DNA from 3 places in the Brevibacillus sp. BC25 genome. Region 2 is predicted to be linked to each of the others. Evidence: predicted binding sites of a transcription regulator. Region 2 holds the regulator's gene; each other region holds the start of a gene.
The links. The regulator CtsR, encoded in region 2, represses protease genes until heat stress. The targets are predictions, from matches to a motif close to ATGGTCAATAAAGGTCAAACA.
Positions count from the first base shown of each region.

Region 1: clpP (ATP-dependent Clp endopeptidase proteolytic subunit ClpP) is a predicted target of CtsR. The motif match lies at 1,366-1,386, and genes of this name have one in related genera.
Region 3: PMI05_RS18850 (ATP-dependent Clp protease ATP-binding subunit) is a predicted target of CtsR. The motif match lies at 1,867-1,887, and genes of this name have one in related genera.

Region 1 is NZ_AKIX01000032.1:6,348-9,627, forward strand. Features, by position in the region: gene PMI05_RS09645 (HPr family phosphocarrier protein) at 1-102, shown strand, start outside; gene PMI05_RS09650 (hypothetical protein) at 231-413, shown strand; gene PMI05_RS09655 (H-type small acid-soluble spore protein) at 424-609, shown strand; gene clpP (ATP-dependent Clp endopeptidase proteolytic subunit ClpP) at 724-1,326, opposite strand; gene PMI05_RS09665 (hypothetical protein) at 1,458-1,679, opposite strand; gene PMI05_RS09670 (copper amine oxidase N-terminal domain-containing protein) at 1,895-2,362, shown strand; gene PMI05_RS09675 (branched-chain amino acid ABC transporter substrate-binding protein) at 2,580-3,280, shown strand, end outside.
Region 2 is NZ_AKIX01000007.1:520-3,799, forward strand. Features, by position in the region: gene PMI05_RS01125 (UDP-N-acetylglucosamine--LPS N-acetylglucosamine transferase) at 1-868, shown strand, start outside; gene PMI05_RS01130 (HAD hydrolase-like protein) at 898-1,584, shown strand; gene PMI05_RS01135 (CtsR family transcriptional regulator) at 1,774-2,238, shown strand; gene PMI05_RS01140 (UvrB/UvrC motif-containing protein) at 2,255-2,773, shown strand; gene PMI05_RS01145 (protein arginine kinase) at 2,793-3,280, shown strand, end outside.
Region 3 is NZ_AKIX01000068.1:22,844-26,123, forward strand. Features, by position in the region: gene PMI05_RS18850 (ATP-dependent Clp protease ATP-binding subunit) at 1-1,826, opposite strand, end outside; gene PMI05_RS18855 (MFS transporter) at 1,945-3,084, opposite strand; gene PMI05_RS18860 (TetR/AcrR family transcriptional regulator) at 3,150-3,280, opposite strand, start outside.

The sequences.
Region 1 (3,280 bases), on a different contig from region 2:
CTCGCAATCAGCTCTGGAACGGAAATTACCATTTTGGCAGAAGGGCCGGATGCCTCCCAGGCAGTCACCAGCCTTACGAATCTGGTAAGCAAGGAAGAATAGAGTTACGAGAGACACTTTTCCCTTATAGGGAAGTGTCTTTTTTTGTTGGTCATCTTGATGAATATGTATCAATTCACTTCGGGCAGGGCATTTCTAACCATGTATATTGCATGAAGGAGGAATGACACATGAGTAACCGTGATAAGTGTTACGAAGGCCGCGATTGTTATGATATGGACATTGATCGGATGGTAAACGAGGGACTGGGGGGCGGAGTTGTTTCCGACCAAAACGGCCTGATTGAAGAAACGACTGTAGACACGATGACAGGGGCGTCGTCGGCCAAGCAAGCTCTTGAAGATGAGCAATAGGGAGCCGCTTATGAATGTAACGAGAGCACAAGCCATCATGAGCTCCGACGACCATATCAAGGTAGAGTACGAAGGACAAGCCGTTTGGATCGATGCTGTAGACGAAAAAACATCAACTGCACGTGTGCATGAGGAAAAAAATCCGGGACATAGCCGGACAGTCTATGTCAGTCAGTTAATGGAAGTATCACCATGATCCATCGAAATAGCCGTGCAAACCAAGGGAAGCCTCTTGGGGTTTGCTCGGCATACAAAAAAACACTCGGCCTGTAGTCCAGGCACGAGTGCTTCTTTTTTTACTACGTATCTCTTATTTTTTGGAAGATGGTTCAGAAGTGATGACTTTGTCAATCAATCCGTACTCTACTGCTTCTGCGGCAGAGAGGAAGTTGTCGCGATCGGTATCCTTTTGGATGCGCTCCAAAGGCTGTCCAGTGCGTTCAGCCAGGATGGTGTTCAGATGATCACGCATCTTCAAAATACGTTTTGCGGCAATCTCAATGTCGCTCGCTTGACCTTGTGCTCCACCCAATGGTTGGTGGATCATGACTTCACTGTTTGGCAGAGCAAAGCGTTTGCCTTTTGCCCCAGCAGCCAGCAGGAATGCTCCCATCGAAGCAGCCATTCCGATACAAATGGTGGATACATCTGGCTTGATGAAGTGCATAGTATCGTAAATTGCCATACCAGCAGTAATTGAACCGCCTGGGCTGTTTATGTACAAGTGAATGTCTTTCTCCGGATCTTCCGCCTGAAGGAACAACAACTGTGCCACAACGATATTGGCTACGGTGTCGTTGATTGGGGTTCCCAGAAAGATGATGCGGTCTTTGAGCAGGCGGGAATAAATGTCGTAAGCACGTTCCCCACGGTTCGTCTGTTCAATGACGGTTGGAATTAAATTCATATGCATCTAGTCTTCCTCCTCTCTTTGTAACAATATCATACACAAAAGGTCAATGAAGGTCAAACACATAAGTGCGTGCCCTCACTACCATGTTTGCCAATTTCCCTCTGTCTAAACGTACTCGAAAAAGAAAACATTCATTCCTTGGAATTCTCATCGGCCTCGGCCAAATCGACGGCGAGTTTCAACGTGGCTTTCATCTTTTTTCCCTTGATGATCGTATATTCATCGATTTGTTTGGCTTGCAGTTGATTGATGGCTTCCGCCAGCTCCTGTTGGTCTTTATATGGTTCAATGGTCAATAAGCATTCTTCGTCACTGGCCTCTTGATAAATGAGAAAAAAACGTTCCCCTGCCATGGTAAGCCTCACTTTCGAAAGTTATCCACAATGTTATGCACAGGTTGTGCACAAAAACATTTGTTCGTGGGATATATATTTTATTTCCTAGTCTTGTCATGTTTGGGGAGAGAATTACATAGGAAATGTATGGAATAAAAAAGAAGGAAAAAGTTGATTCGTGTCGAACCTTACAAAATTGGAATTCATTTCATGATATTTAAGGGGTGTTTATTATGCTTCGCAAGTTTTCTACAATGATGCTTACAGCGGCTCTTCTAACAGGAAGTGTAGCAGCAACGGCTGCGTTTGCCCAATCTGCTCCTGCTCCTGTACAGCAACAAAAAATCAAAGTTCAGCTAAACGGTAAGGAGTTCCCATTCCCACAAGAAATCGTTACTGAAAATGGTGTTGTGTATGTGAATTCGAGCACATTGGCGATTGCTTTGGGTGGTACTGCAGCATGGGATAGCACGACCAAATCTCTGCTTGTTGCCAAAGACAACCAGTACGCTCTGCGTATGTACGAAAACAAAAACTTTGCTTATAAAAACGGCAAAGAAACCAGTGTAGCAAATCCGCCGCGTCCAGTGACCGGAGCAGTGCTCGTTCCTCTCGTATTCATCGCCCAAGAATTGGGTGCAAAAGTAGAGTACGATGCAAAAACGCTCACTTACAAGCTGAGCATTCCAATTAATTCCTAATAGTCAATCGGATACTTCTCATCAAGATAGCCACTTCTAAGCGTAGAAGTGGCTATCTGCCTCAATACACCACGTGTACGCCTCTATTAGCAGCCAGCGATAGAGGTTCTTTAATTGATTCTTCTTTCAATCATTTCTATTGCAAATTTTCTAAAATATCCTACAATAAGATTGTGATTCATAGTTTGCTCATAAATAAAGAGGGGGATGTTTTGCTATGAAAAAACAGAAATCATTGTCGATACTGGCTGCAACATTTGCTCTGAGCACATTGCTCGCGGGCTGCGGTGGAGGTACGGGGACGGGTGGACAAAGCGCGACACCACAACCGAGCAACAATAGCGGAGGAAGCACGGGCGGTGCAAGCGGAGCTACTGAGAAGCTCGTGATTGCTGTAGTTGGTCCGATGTCTGGTCAGTACTCCGATTACGGAAGCACAGCAAAAGCTGGTGCTGAATATGCGTTGAAAGAAAAGACAGAAGCATTCAAAGCACTTGGCTTTGACATTCAATTGTCCGCGCAAGATGACCAAGCTGACCCGAAACAAGGGGTAGCAGTCGCACAAATGTTGATTTCAAATCCTGACGTAGTCGGAGTAGTTGGCCATGCTACAACAGGTGCTTCGATTACAGCAGCAGCGCAATACGAGCAAGAGAAGCTCGTAATGGTATCTCCTTCCGCAACGGGATCAGATTTGACTGAGCAAGGTAAGAAGATCGTACACCGCATTTGTGCGCGTGATGATCAACAAGGCTCCAAGGCTGCTATTTTTGCCAAAAATCAGTTGAATGTAAAAACGGCTTTCGTTATGCATGACAAGGCTGCTTATGGACAAGGTCTTGCGGAAGAAGTGAAAAAGCAATTTGAAAAAGACGGCGTACAAGTTCTCGGCTTTGAAGGGGTAACAGCAGGCGAGAA
Region 2 (3,280 bases):
TAAGTTATTGGCAAACAAACTGAAAAAGCTGATCAACAGTGTACAGCCTGATGCCTTTATTGCTACGCATCCGTTTGCAAGCTGTATGCTCTCCGTACTGAAAGGGAGAAATGATTGGAAGGAACCAATCTATACAATTATTACTGACTATACCATCCATCCTTCATGGATTAATCACCATATCAATTATTACTTCATCGGCCATGAACAACTGTATTACCTGTTAGACGTTTATCGACAGGACCATCAAAAATTCATTCCGATGGGCATTCCCATCATGAAAAAATTCAGTTTGCCATTGGAACCCGAACTGATTCGGGGAAAGCTTGGTCTTGCTCCTGGACAAAAGAGCATTATTCTTTCAGGGGGCGGATTGGGTCTTGGTTCGATGGAAAAGGTATTAGATGGGCTAGAAGAGATTAACATTCCTCTGAAAACCTTTGTGTTAACAGGGACAAACGACAAGCTGTACAATAAAGTGATAAATCGTACGTATCGCCATGAAGTCGTTCCACTAAAATTCATCAATAACTTCCACGAATACTTGGAGACGGCTGATTTAATTGTCACCAAATCAGGCGGACTTACATCAGCTGAAGTAATGAGTAAACGGGTACCCATGATTGTTTACAACCCTCTGCCTGGACAGGAAGAGAGGAACAGCCACTTTTTGCTCAATAATGGATGTGCGGTACATGCGAATCTGTCAGAGCAATTGATTTACTTTATCGATGAACTATTGCATAGCCCGTCCAAGGTGGATTATATGCGTAGAATGGGACAGAAAATCTCGAAGCCAGATGCTGCACAACGAATTACCGAGTTCATCATGGATGATATGAATATGTTGCCAGGAGAAGTAGAATAGCTGCCTAGCCAGATAAAATGGAGGAACCCATGACTGTACCATTCGCCATATTATTTGATATGGATGGCACGTTACTGCAAACAGAAAAGCTGTCGACCCCCGCATTTATTCGAACGTTTGACCAGCTTCGTCAAAAAGGACTATGGCAAGGGGAAACCCCTGACGAACGTGAACTGATCAATGTACTGGGAATGACGATCGAGCAGATCTGGGACAAATTACTGCCGGGTGCGAGTGAGGAAGCCATTCGCTCAGCCGACGCCTTCTTGCTAGACAATGAAATCCAGTTACTCAAAGAAAGAGTGACCGAGCTATATCCGGATGTAAAATCAACCTTGGAAACGCTGCGTGAGAAAGGATTTGCTTTGTTTGTAGCAAGCAATGGGCAGGAAGAGTATATCGATGCCATTTGTCAGGAATACGAGTTAAAGCCGCTGATGACCGATCTGTACTCAGCTGGCCGTTTCCGTACGCATTCCAAAAATGACCTGGTTGCAAAATTGTTGTCTGATTACAAAATCGAGCAGGCCATCATGGTAGGAGATCGTCACTCCGACGTGGAAGCTGGCAAGACAAACGGTTTATTTACCATTGGATGCGACTTTGGTTTCGCGAGACCAGGCGAGCTTGATAGGGCAGATGTCATCATCACCAGCTTCTCTCAGCTACTGAATCATTTGCCAGCAATCGACACCAATACACAAGAACAAACATAAACCATTCCTCAGTGAGTGGTTTTTTTGTTGATCATGTCCAAGTTTCAAGCGACCCTCTTTTGCCCACACTAGAATGTGTAAGGGACACTTGCGGGCACGCATTAAACCCATTATAATTAACGTCAAAGATAGTCAAAGTCAATTAGGTAACCTCATAAGAACATACACAGAGGAATAGGAGGCGATGACTTGCGTAACATCTCGGACATCATTGAACATCACTTGAAAGGCATCATTACAAACAGTCCCAATGGATCGATCGAGATTCAGCGTAGTGAGCTTGCCGACCATTTTCAATGTGTGCCGTCTCAGATCAATTACGTCATCAATACGCGCTTTACCGTTCAAAAAGGATACATTGTAGAGAGTAAGCGCGGGGGCGGCGGGTATATTCGCATACGCAAGGTGCAGATTGTCAGTAAAGCGCGCTTGCAGGAATTGCTAACAGAAGAACTAATTGGTGAGAGCATCAGTCAGAGCGTGGGAAATGCGATCGTAGAAAGACTATTTGAGGAAGGATTAGTCAACATCAGAGAAGCAACCTTGATGAAAATCGCTACCTCGCGAAACGTATTGACGCTAGAAGCTGAATTGCGGGATCGTTTGCGGGCAAATATTTTAAAGCAGATGATCGCAGCAATCTTGTTGAAGTAAAAGGAGGTATGCTGTTATGAACTGTGAGGAATGCGGAAAACGACCGGCGACACTTCATTTGACGAAAATCGTCAATGGCGAAAAAACCGAATACCATATTTGCGAGCAGTGTGCTCATGAAAAAGGGGACGTCTTTACCGGCTTTCACAACTTCAGCATCAACAATCTCCTGTCAGGACTTTTAAAATTTGATCCCATGCAAAAGAATGGACGCGAAACGGCAACAAATAAGCCGCTTCAATGCGAAACATGTGGACTCACATATTCTCAATTTAGTAAAAGCGGCCGATTTGGCTGTAGTGATTGCTACACCTTTTTGGGTGATCGACTGGACCCCCTTTTCCGCCGAATTCATGGAAACACACAGCATAGTGGAAAAGTACCAGAGCGGACCGGTGGCAAACTGAAGATCCGCAAAGAGCTGGAGCAACTAAAGCAAGCGCTGCAAAGTCATGTCGCCAGTGAAGAGTTCGAGAAGGCAGCAGAAATGCGCGATCGAATTCGAGCATTGGAACAAAAAATGGCCCAATCGTAGCAAAGGAGGTTAGCTGGTTATGTCCCAAAAGCAGTTTATGCAAAACCCGTGGAGCAATTGGATGAAAGGAGAAGGTCCTGATTCCGACATTGTCATTAGTACACGGCTGCGTATCGCCCGTAACCTGCGCCAGCACCCCTTTCCGTTATTGGCAACGGACTCGCAGGGCGAGGAAGTCGTCAGAAAGGTAACGGAAGTAAGCGATTCGGAGGCAATGCGCAAAAGGCATCAGCTTCAGGTCATCCATATGGACCAAATTAATCCGTTAGAAAAAAGGGTGCTCGTAGAAAAGCATCTGATTAGCCCTCATCTGGCAGAGGAGTCTCGCAAAGGTGCGGTATTACTTCGTGAAGATGAGTCTGTCAGCATTATGGTTAATGAAGAAGACCACATTCGAATACAGGTACTATTACCCGGGTTTTGTTTGAACGAGGCATGGGAAATAGGTACGAAGATAGACGACATTTTTGAGAAAAGCTTGAACTACGCTTTCGACGAAACACGAGG
Region 3 (3,280 bases), on a different contig from region 2:
AACTCCGGCTTGAAGTACGCCCCTAGAGAATCCAGCACGGTGGCAGGCTCGGGCGCTTTTGCTCCAAAGCCAACGGAGATTTTCCGCTCGCTCACACCGGCATTGCTCGTCGCAATGATGACCGTCTCCTTAAAATTCACCGTACGACCCTGACTGTCTGTCAGACGACCATCCTCCAGAATTTGCAGGAACATGTGCATCACGTCCGGGTGTGCTTTTTCGATCTCATCCAGCAGGATAATGCTGTACGGATTGCGGCGTACGCGCTCTGTCAGCTGACCTGCTTCTTCATGACCGACGTAACCAGGAGGAGAACCGATCAATTTGGATACCGAGTGCTTCTCCATGTACTCACTCATATCGAGACGGATCATGGAATCGCGGGTACCAAACAGCTCCTCTGCCAATGCTTTGGACAGCTCTGTCTTCCCTACGCCAGTTGGACCGACGAACAGGAAGGAAGCAATCGGTCTGTTTTTCGGTTTCAGACCTGCACGACTGCGTCGAATCGCCTTCGCTACTTGTGTGACCGCCTCGGATTGCCCAATGATTTTTGCTTCCAAATGAGCTGCCAAGTTTTTCATTTTCATCTGCTCATCACTTTGCAGCTTGGTAACAGGAATCCCAGTCTTTTGCTCGATCAAGGCCTGGATGTCCGTGACGTCAACCTGGACGCGTTGCTCCTTGCCCTCAATCTGATCCAGCTTCTCTAAAATGCCCGCTTCCTCGTCTCTCAGACGAGCAGCTCGTTCGTATGCCTCTTGCTCTGTCGCTTCCTTTTTCTCCTGATTGATTTGCGCCAGCCGCTCATGCAGCTCTGCCGTATCAACCGCGGAGGATCTCAGATTCAAGCGCGAGCCCACTTCATCCATGAGATCAATCGCCTTGTCAGGCAAGAATCGATCCTGGATGTAACGATGGGAGTATTCCACGGAGGCACGGATGACATCATCCGAGTAAGCGACTTGGTGAAATGCTTCGTATTTCGGACGCAATCCTTTTAAAATCTCGATGGATTGTTCTACGGTTGGTTCCTTGACCATGACTGGCTGCAGGCGACGCTCCAGAGCAGCGTCTTTTTCAATCACGCGATACTCTTTTAACGTAGTTGCCCCAATCAGCTGCAACTCACCGCGAGCCAGTGCAGGCTTCAGGATGTTCCCCGCATCCATAGATCCTTCCGCAGAACCTGCTCCCACCAAGAGATGAATCTCATCCACAAACAGGATGACGTTTTTGCGTTTTTGCAGCTCGGCAATCACTTGCTTCATTTTTTCCTCGAACTGTCCGCGAATTCCCGTCCCTGCAACCAGAGAGGCGACATCTAAAATGTACACCTGCTTGTTTTTCAACTTGGTCGGTATTTGCCCTTCCGTAATACGCAGGGCGAGACCCTCCGCAATCGCCGTCTTCCCGACCCCTGGCTCCCCGATCAGAACCGGATTGTTTTTGTTGCGTCGGTTCAAAATCTCAATGACACGCTCAATCTCCTGTTCGCGTCCAATCACAGGATCAATCAGTCCGGCACGTGCCGAGTCGTTGAGATTACGCCCCAGGTCATCGAGGATGCCTCCACCACGCTCTGGTGCTTGTGGTCGCGGTTGGCTAGAAGATTTGCCCGGATTCACCTGGCCTTGGGCAAAGCCTTGCAGGAACTCATCCAGTCCAGAGAAGGAGGAGAAAGGACTAAAGCCCATGCCCACTCCCATTTGGTTGGTCAGCTTTGTTTTGCAATCCTGGCACAGATCGTATTTTTGTTGCTGATTTTGTACGCGTATATGAACAGTCACAGTTGCTTCTCGTTGTTTGCAGATTTCACAATGCATATTCAATCCCCCCAAAAGCGTTGTTTTGGAATTCAGAAGATCTTTGACCTTTCCTGACCTTCGTTGACCTTATTATAGTTTGACCTTCTTTGACTTTCAAGAGGGATTGTATGGTTTTTTACACTTTGCTCTTTTGCAGATAGGGAACGATTGAAAGTAACCCGATAACAGCTAAACAAGCGCCTACCCACAATGGTGAAACAAGCCCATAGCCACTACTGATCCCGATCCCGCCTAAGGAAGAACCAATGGCAACACCCAATGTAATAAAGGAAGTATGCACAGTGTTTACCATCGTCCCACTGCCTGCTGTATTCATGACTCGTGCGATCATGGCTGGATTCATCGCTACACCCGTCAAGCCAATCAGAACAATGGACAGTACAGCGATCCATTTATTTTCGGCACCTACGGCAAACAGAACCAATGCCGCTAAGAGTATACTTAATCCCGCTACAAGGATTCGCATGGTAAAACGATCAGCAAGTCTGCCAATTACGATATTTCCGATCACGGTCGCGATCCCATAAAGGGCAAGCAAATACGGGATACTCGCATCCGAAAATGCAGTTACACCGGTAAGAATCGGAGTAAAATAACTAAACGCTGCGAAGGTACCGCCAATGATCAGCATACTCGTTGTATACGCGGCCCAAAGGTGCGGATTTTGAAACCTGGCAAGCTCATCCTTTCCGTTCATCTGGTCTTTTTGTGCGGAGGAAGGAAGAAACCATTGAATCAAGATCCCTGATAATAATACGACTACCGCAACAGCCCAAAAGCTCATTCTCCAGCCGAAATATTGTGCAATAACAGTTGTCAGAGGGAGCCCTATGACAGTAGCAATCATTAAGCCTGCCAAAACAATCGAAGCCGCCTTTCCCCGTGAATGTGGGGGAACCAAGCTGGCTGAAATACTGACGGAGATGCCAAACGCTGCGGATGAAGCAATACCCGTAATGATACGCGCAAGCATCATCGACTCGTAACTCCAAGCCATTGCTCCTAACGCTTGACCAATAAAGAAGACGGCAACCAAAGAAAGCAGCGCTTGTTTTCGGCGAATGTGCAGGAGAGTTGCTGTTAGGATGGGGCCTCCTATCACCATGGCACCCGCATACGCCGTAATGAAATACCCGATGGAGGGGATCGATACACCGAAATCATCGGCAAGCTCATTCATCATCCCGGCCACCATAAATTCAGAAGTCGTCATCGCAAAAATCGCTACCGCTAACAAATAAATCATCGATGGCATGAAGGAACACTCCTTACTAATTATTGTAACAATCGGTACAAAAATAACTCAAAAAAAAGAGCGCATTACGCGCCGAAGATAGATTCCATGGTGCCATTCATGATTTGTTCAGCCAATGTCCGATTTTGTGTGGATGTATTCAACACACGGAAGCCGTAGTAACTGCTTAAAAATAGGCTAGCCAAATCCACAGCAG